Linked DNA regions of Undibacterium sp. KW1. The protein of the gene in region 2 interacts with the protein of the main gene of each other region in a pairwise test. Links are inferred from orthologs where the notes say so. Each region holds a gene or a part of one and is shown on either strand. Other genes may lie near its edges.

Evidence for each region. The genes of interacting proteins can lie anywhere in the genome.
Region 1: the proteins of hfq (region 2) and rho interact in binary tests that used the Escherichia coli proteins (3 or more experiments, as listed by UniProt). The link is inferred for Undibacterium sp. KW1 from one-to-one orthologs.

The regions. Positions count from the first base shown.
Region 1 is NZ_AP018439.1:1,614,023-1,617,322, reverse strand. What follows is about bases 1-2,808. They hold rho (transcription termination factor Rho), read left to right. Parts: upstream 1-677; coding sequence 678-1,940; downstream 1,941-2,808. Other genes in these bases: UNDKW_RS07080 (nitric-oxide reductase large subunit), read right to left, coding at 2,740-2,808; UNDKW_RS07085 (DUF2249 domain-containing protein), read right to left, coding at 2,397-2,660; UNDKW_RS07090 (cupin domain-containing protein), read right to left, coding at 2,008-2,346; trxA (thioredoxin TrxA), read left to right, coding at 107-433. Also shown: more of UNDKW_RS07080, read right to left, coding at 2,809-3,300. UniProt on the Escherichia coli protein: Facilitates transcription termination by a mechanism that involves Rho binding to the nascent RNA, activation of Rho's RNA-dependent ATPase activity, and release of the mRNA from the DNA template.
Region 2 is NZ_AP018439.1:2,455,306-2,459,126, forward strand. The notes cover bases 543-3,378. They hold hfq (RNA chaperone Hfq), read left to right. Parts: upstream 543-1,760; coding sequence 1,761-1,997; downstream 1,998-3,378. Other genes in these bases: der (ribosome biogenesis GTPase Der), read left to right, coding at 543-1,561; hflX (GTPase HflX), read left to right, coding at 2,028-3,155; hflK (FtsH protease activity modulator HflK), read left to right, coding at 3,187-3,378. Outside these bases: outer membrane protein assembly factor BamB, read left to right, coding at 1-212; more of der, read left to right, coding at 218-542; more of hflK, read left to right, coding at 3,379-3,821. UniProt on the Escherichia coli protein: RNA chaperone that binds small regulatory RNA (sRNAs) and mRNAs to facilitate mRNA translational regulation in response to envelope stress, environmental stress and changes in metabolite concentrations.

The sequences.
Region 1 (3,300 bases), 840 kb from region 2 along the record:
CGTGACTATCACCCCCAGATTCAAACCAGAATGCGGCGCTGTCCCAAAATACCGACATTCAGTGGCGCTGTTACCCCTTAATTTTTCCCCTCTCGTTGAGGATTCCATGAGCGAAAACATCAAATATGTAAGCGATGCTTCATTCGAAGCAGACGTATTGAAATCTGACGTACCAGTATTGGTCGATTTTTGGGCTGAATGGTGTGGCCCTTGCAAAATGATTGCCCCCATACTGGAAGAAGTTGCCAAAGAATATAATGGCAAGATCGTCGTTGCCAAGATGGACGTCGATGCAAACCAGGCAGTTCCTGCCAAGTTCGGCATCCGTGGTATCCCTACCCTGATCCTGTTCAAAAATGGTAGTGCTGCCGCACAAAAAGTAGGTGCATTGGCAAAAGGCCAATTAATCTCTTTCATTGACAGTAATATTTAAGGTATTATTGCGGTCTGAAACTTTAAAGTTGCAAATAACAAGCTTGTTTGCAGCTTTAAAACAGAGACAAGCTGCCTTGTTTGCCGGTTAGTTGATAGCCATCATTCAAGGCATGCTGATTCAGCCCAATTTTAAGTAAAATTAAATAAAACGAAAACCGAGACAGAAATTCTTTCTATCCTGTTTAATCCGTAGTTCCTCCGTTCACTCCCCCACCCCATAATCCCATCCCGGGACACTCACCATGCATCTATCTGAATTAAAGGCCTTACACGTATCCGCATTATTGGAAATGGCCATAGGACTCGATATCGATAACGCAGCGCGTATGCGCAAGCAGGAATTGATGTTCGCGATCCTCAAAAAACGTGCAAAAGCAGGCGAACAAATTTTTGGCGATGGCGCCCTAGAAGTATTGCCCGACGGCTTTGGCTTCCTGCGCTCGCCAGATGCCAGCTACATGGCCTCGACTGACGATATCTATATCTCTCCTTCGCAAATCCGCCGTTTCAATCTGCATACTGGCGACTCTATCGAAGGTGAAGTGCGCACACCCAAAGACGGTGAACGCTATTTTGCATTGGTGAAGGTGGACAAGGTCAATGGCGAATCGCCAGAAGCCTCCAAGCACCGCATCCTGTTTGAAAACCTGACACCGCTGCACCCGAACAAGGTATTGACCTTGGAACGCGAGATGCGCGGCGAAGAAAATACCACCGGCCGCATCATCGACATGATCGCCCCTATAGGCCGTGGTCAACGTGGTTTGCTGGTAGCGTCACCAAAATCCGGTAAGTCCGTCATGCTGCAACACGTGGCACACGCGATTACCACCAATCACCCTGACGTTACTTTGATCGTTTTGCTGATCGACGAACGTCCTGAAGAAGTAACCGAGATGCAGCGTTCAGTACGCGGTGAAGTGGTCGCATCGACTTTCGATGAACCAGCCACCCGTCACGTCCAAGTTGCTGAAATGGTGCTGGAAAAAGCCAAACGCCTGGTTGAAATGAAAAAAGACGTGGTCATCCTGCTGGATTCCATCACCCGTCTGGCACGTGCTTACAACACCGTCATCCCTGCATCCGGCAAGGTATTGACTGGTGGTGTGGACGCCAATGCCCTGCAACGCCCAAAACGCTTCTTCGGTGCAGCACGTAATGTAGAAGAAGGCGGCTCACTGACTATCATCGCGACAGCCCTGATCGAAACCGGCAGCCGTATGGATGATGTGATCTATGAAGAGTTCAAAGGCACGGGCAATATGGAAGTCCATCTGGAACGCCGCCTTGCCGAAAAACGTGTCTATCCAGCCATCAACCTGAACAAATCCGGCACCCGTCGTGAAGAATTGCTGATCAAACCGGATCAGTTGCAAAAGATCTGGATCTTGCGCAAGTTGCTGTATAGCATGGACGAAATCGAAGCGATGGAGTTCATCCTCGACAAGATGAAAGCCACGAAAAACAACGCAGAGTTTTTTGAAATGATGCGCAGGGGCGGTTAATCCCCCTCCTGTTTTCAGGCTAAAAAGCCGTCACTTTTGTGACGGCTTTTTTTTGCTCATTGATTTGCTAGCTTGCGACTTTCAACAATACTATCGTCACCAAAAATGAAGTATCGCTGAGCGCCGTTACAGCATGCGGCAAACCAGCCTCCAGATACAGCAGATCGCCTGCATGCATGATCCTGGGTCCAGCCTGTAGCTCGATTTGTACCTCACCACTCAGGCATTGTATGGTGATAGGCCCCTGAACATGATGTGAAGGCAGGCTCCTGCCCTGCGCCAGATGCATGCGTATGACTTCCAGATGCTCGTCTTTAAACAAGGCGTGCGCTGGCACTGTCAGTAATTGCGCCTCGGGCAACAACAAATTAGCCATTTCTCCTGAGCGCAAATGTGGCATGGCCATGTTATCTCTCCTTTAGTGCAATCAGATTTGACGCCATGAGCAGCACAGAATTATGTCGCCACATGAAAATCAATAATGATTTCACCAGGCTCTTGCGAAACATAGGCCACTTTTATACCCGTACCAAAGTGTTGTGCGATCTGAGCAAGCAAGGGCAAGGGATTATGGTCATTGCAAAAACGCATGGTTTCTCCCGGCCTTAATGCTGACAAGGCGCCAAAGATTGCGGCATGGCGAAAACGTTTGGCAACGCCACGCGCATCGAATTCATATACGCCATCGGCCAAAACGGGAATAGAACAATCATGAGCCATGATGAAACTCCTTTTAATATAGATGAAAATAAGCAGAAAACACAGGGAGAGTAATTTCTACCCTCCCCTGAATAAATAACTAAAGCTTGCCGGAAGCCTTGGTATAAGTCATATCAAGCGCACTTGCCTGCGTGCGCTTTTGGCCTATCAGCAGGCGCAAGGCAAATATAGCCAGGCAGACGACACCAACAGAGAACACGACGTCACCAGGAACCCGCAACCAGACCAGGGTTTCCATAAAGTGTGAATGGATGACCTCGGGTGAACGTGCATACCACATGCCCTTGCTGATGCTTGCCATGGCCTGGTAAATCCCGGCAGGTACCAACGACATGAACACCATCATTGCCAGTCCTATATTGAGCAGCCAGAACATTGCCTGCAACAATTTATCGGACCACAGCGCGCGCTCAGACAAGCCTCTCAGGCAGAACAGCAGCAAACCTATACCCAGCATGCCATACACGCCAAACAAGGCAGCATGGCCGTGCGCAGCTGTCATATTCAAGCCTTGCATGTAGTACAGGGCAATAGGGGTGTTGATGGAAAAGCCCAGCAAACCCGCGCCAACAGTGTTCCAGAAACCAACAGCAATAAAGCACAGTATCGACCACTTATAGGCCTGCACCCAGGCTGCCGC
Region 2 (3,821 bases):
ATCGTCGTTTGTCAGCACCAATTTCGTATGACCGTGCAGTTGCGGTCGGCGATTTCGCAGGTTATGTCCACTTCCTGTCAAGGGAAGATGGTTCTTTCATCGGACGTGTTACTACCGATGGTAGTCAGATTTTAGCAGCGCCTTTGGTGGTCGATGCTAAACTGATCGTTCAAACAAAATCAGGATCAGTGGTTGCTCTTGCAACCGAGTAATAATAATGAAGCCGGTTATCGCACTTATAGGCCGACCTAACGTCGGCAAATCCACGCTGTTCAATCGGCTCACCCGTTCACGCGACGCTTTGGTCGCAGATTTACCTGGCTTGACCAGGGACAGGCATTACGGCGAAGGCCGTGTTGGTGAACGCCCTTTTCTGGTGATTGACACTGGCGGTTTCGAGCCTGTCGCCAAAGAAGGCATCATGCATGAAATGGCCAAGCAGACCAAGCAGGCTGTGGCTGAAGCAGATGTTGTTGTTTTTATCGTCGATGGTCGTCAGGGTCTGACACCGCATGACAAAACCATCACGGATTTCCTGCGCAAATCAGGCCGCTCCGTCATGCTGGTGGTAAATAAGGCCGAGGGCATGAAATATACCTCGGTCACTGCAGATTTTTATGAACTGGGTCTTGGCGATCCTTATGTGATCTCTGCCGCACACGGTGATGGTGTAGCAGATCTGGTCGAAGAAATGGTTGATATCGCCTTCGCCCAGCGCCCTGAGGAAGTTGAAGAGCCTGAATCCCAGGTTCGCGGCATCAAGATTGCCATCGTTGGCCGTCCCAATGTCGGTAAATCGACACTCGTGAATACCCTGCTGGGTGAAGAACGGGTCATCGCTTTCGATATGCCTGGTACCACTCGCGACTCGATAGAAATCCCTTTCGAGCGTGATGGCGTGCATTATTCCCTGATTGACACCGCTGGTATACGTCGCCGTGGCAAGGTTTTTGAGGCCATAGAGAAATTCTCTGTCGTTAAAACCCTGCAATCGGTGTCGGAAGCCAACGTAGTCTTGTTGTTGCTGGACGCACAGCAGGACATTTCAGAGCAGGATGCCCATATTGCAGGCTTCATCCTGGAATCTGGTCGTGCGCTGGTAGTTGGCGTCAATAAGTGGGATGGTTTGCAAAGTGACAGGCGCGATGAGATCAAGATGGACATAGAGCGCAAACTGAATTTCCTGACATTTGCCAAATTCCACTTCATTTCAGCCTTGAAATCGACTGGTATAGGTCCTCTGATGAAATCCATTGATGCTGCTTATGCTGCTGCGATGGTTAATTTATCTACGCCCAAACTCACACGTGCCCTGATTGAAGCAGTAGAACATCAACAACCCAAGCGCAAGGGCTCTATCCGTCCCAAGTTGCGCTATGCGCATCAGGGTGGGCAAAATCCGCCTATTATTGTCATTCACGGCAATGCACTTGAGGCAGTGGGTGATGTGTATAAGCGTTATCTCGAAAAACACTTCCGCGAAACGTTTTCACTCACTGGTACTCCTTTGCGAATAGAAATGCGTTCTGGCAAGAATCCGTTTGACAAGTCGTCGAAGTAAGCTCGTTCAGTTAAGTCTGCTGGCAAGTATTAAAATGTAAGAAAATGCTTGGTTGATCTCCTTTTGCAGTGAAATTTAAGCAAGAGATATGCAATTAAGATGAAAATAGATTACATTACTTTGTAATCAACTTCTGGGAATACTTGTATTATGATAAGTAGTCCCCAACTCCTAATCACAACAACACAATGGAGCTGTTATGAGCAATAAAGGGCAATTATTACAAGACCCATTTCTGAACGCTTTGCGTAAAGAACATATTCCTGTATCAATTTATCTGGTCAATGGCATCAAATTGCAGGGCCATATCGAATCTTTCGACCAGTATGTGGTTTTGCTGCGTAATACTGTGACACAAATGGTTTACAAGCATGCTATTTCTACCGTTGTACCAGCACGCGCAGTCAGCATTAACACCGAGCCAGAGGCAGAGTAATTTTTGAGTAATGAAATAAAGAAGCCGTCCATGCGCGCCGCTTTAGTCGGCGTGGATTTTGGTAAGGACGACTTTGCCGCCAGCCTGGAAGAACTCTCTTTGCTTTCGCAGTCCGCGGGGGCAGAGCCGGTTACAACCATCACTTGCAAACGATCAAGCCCTGATGCTGCTTTTTTTGTCGGCAGCGGCAAGGCGGATGAGATTGCGCATGCTGTTGCCGACGCTACGCTGGATATAGTCATTTTTAATCATGCACTCTCGCCGGCGCAACAGAGGAATCTGGAGCGCCACCTGAAGGTGAGGGTGGTTGATCGTACCAGCCTGATCCTGGATATTTTTGCTCAACGTGCCCAAAGTCATGAAGGTAAGGTTCAGGTGGAATTGGCTCAGTTGCAACATCTGGCCACGCGATTGATACGTGGCTGGACGCATCTGGAAAGACAAAAAGGTGGTATAGGTTTGCGCGGCCCAGGCGAGACTCAGCTTGAGACTGACCGCCGCTTGCTGGGGGAGCGTGTCAAAATGCTCAAACAAAAGCTCGATAAGCTACATAAGCAAAGGGAAACCCAGAGACGTTCGCGTGGCCGTAGTAATACCTTGTCGGTTTCTCTGGTCGGTTATACCAATGCGGGTAAGTCCAGTCTGTTTAATACTATGACCAAGGCAGGCGCTTATGCCGCCAATCAATTATTTGCAACGCTGGATACTACTTCGCGCCGCTTGTACCTGGGCGATGCGGGTAATATCGTCATTTCTGATACGGTTGGTTTTATTCGTGAATTGCCTCATCAACTCGTTGCAGCGTTCAGGGCAACATTGGAAGAAACGATACATGCCGATTTGCTCTTGCATGTCGTAGATGCAAGTAGTCCTGTAAGGTTTGACCAGATACAACAAGTCAATCAGGTGCTTGAAGAAATCGGCGCGGATCACATACCACAGATACTTGTGTGGAATAAGATAGATCTTGCTGAGCTGGAGCCTTCGGTCGAGGTAGATGAGTGTGATAAAATCCAGAGGGTTTTTTTGAGTGCCCGCACCGGAGCAGGTATAGGTTTGTTACGCGAAGCTATCGCCGAATTCGCACTGGCAAAAACGTCTGGCATTGCGCAAACGGCAACGCCAGAGGCAGTTGATGCACGCTTTGATTTTCAGTAGTCCAACCCACTATTCATTGGATAGCGACAGAATGCTTGTTTCATTTCTCAAAAGAATTGGTTTGACCATGTCCATAAATGATCCGCAATGGGGGCGTGGTTCACAAAACAATAATCAAAATAATAATAAGCCCGATGGCAAAAAACCACCGGATGGCCCACCTGATCTTGATCAGTTATGGAAAGACTTTACCCAGAAATTGGGGCGTCTGTTTGGGCAAAATGGTGGTGGCGATAATGGTGGCAATTTTTCACCAGACTCATCTGGCGCTAAAGTTGGCGCATCCCTGATTGTTGCCGTAATCGCGCTGGTATGGTTGTCCAGTGGTTTTTTCATCGTGCAAGAAGGGCAAACTGCTGTCATCACGACATTTGGTAAATTCAGCCATCAGACTTCTGCCGGCTTTAACTGGCGCTGGCCTTATCCTGTCCAAGGACATGAGATAGTCAATCTGTCGCAAGTCAGAACGGTGGAGATAGGCTACAAAAAAGGCTCAAAAGAGCGCGAATCCCTGATGTTGACTGATGATGAAAACATCGTCGATATTCAGTTTGCTGTCCAGTACACCTTGAACAATGCCGCAGACTGGCTGTATAACAACCGTGATCAGGAAGAGATGATACTTCAGGTCGCAGAAACTGTTGTCCGCGAGGTCGTCGGTAAAAG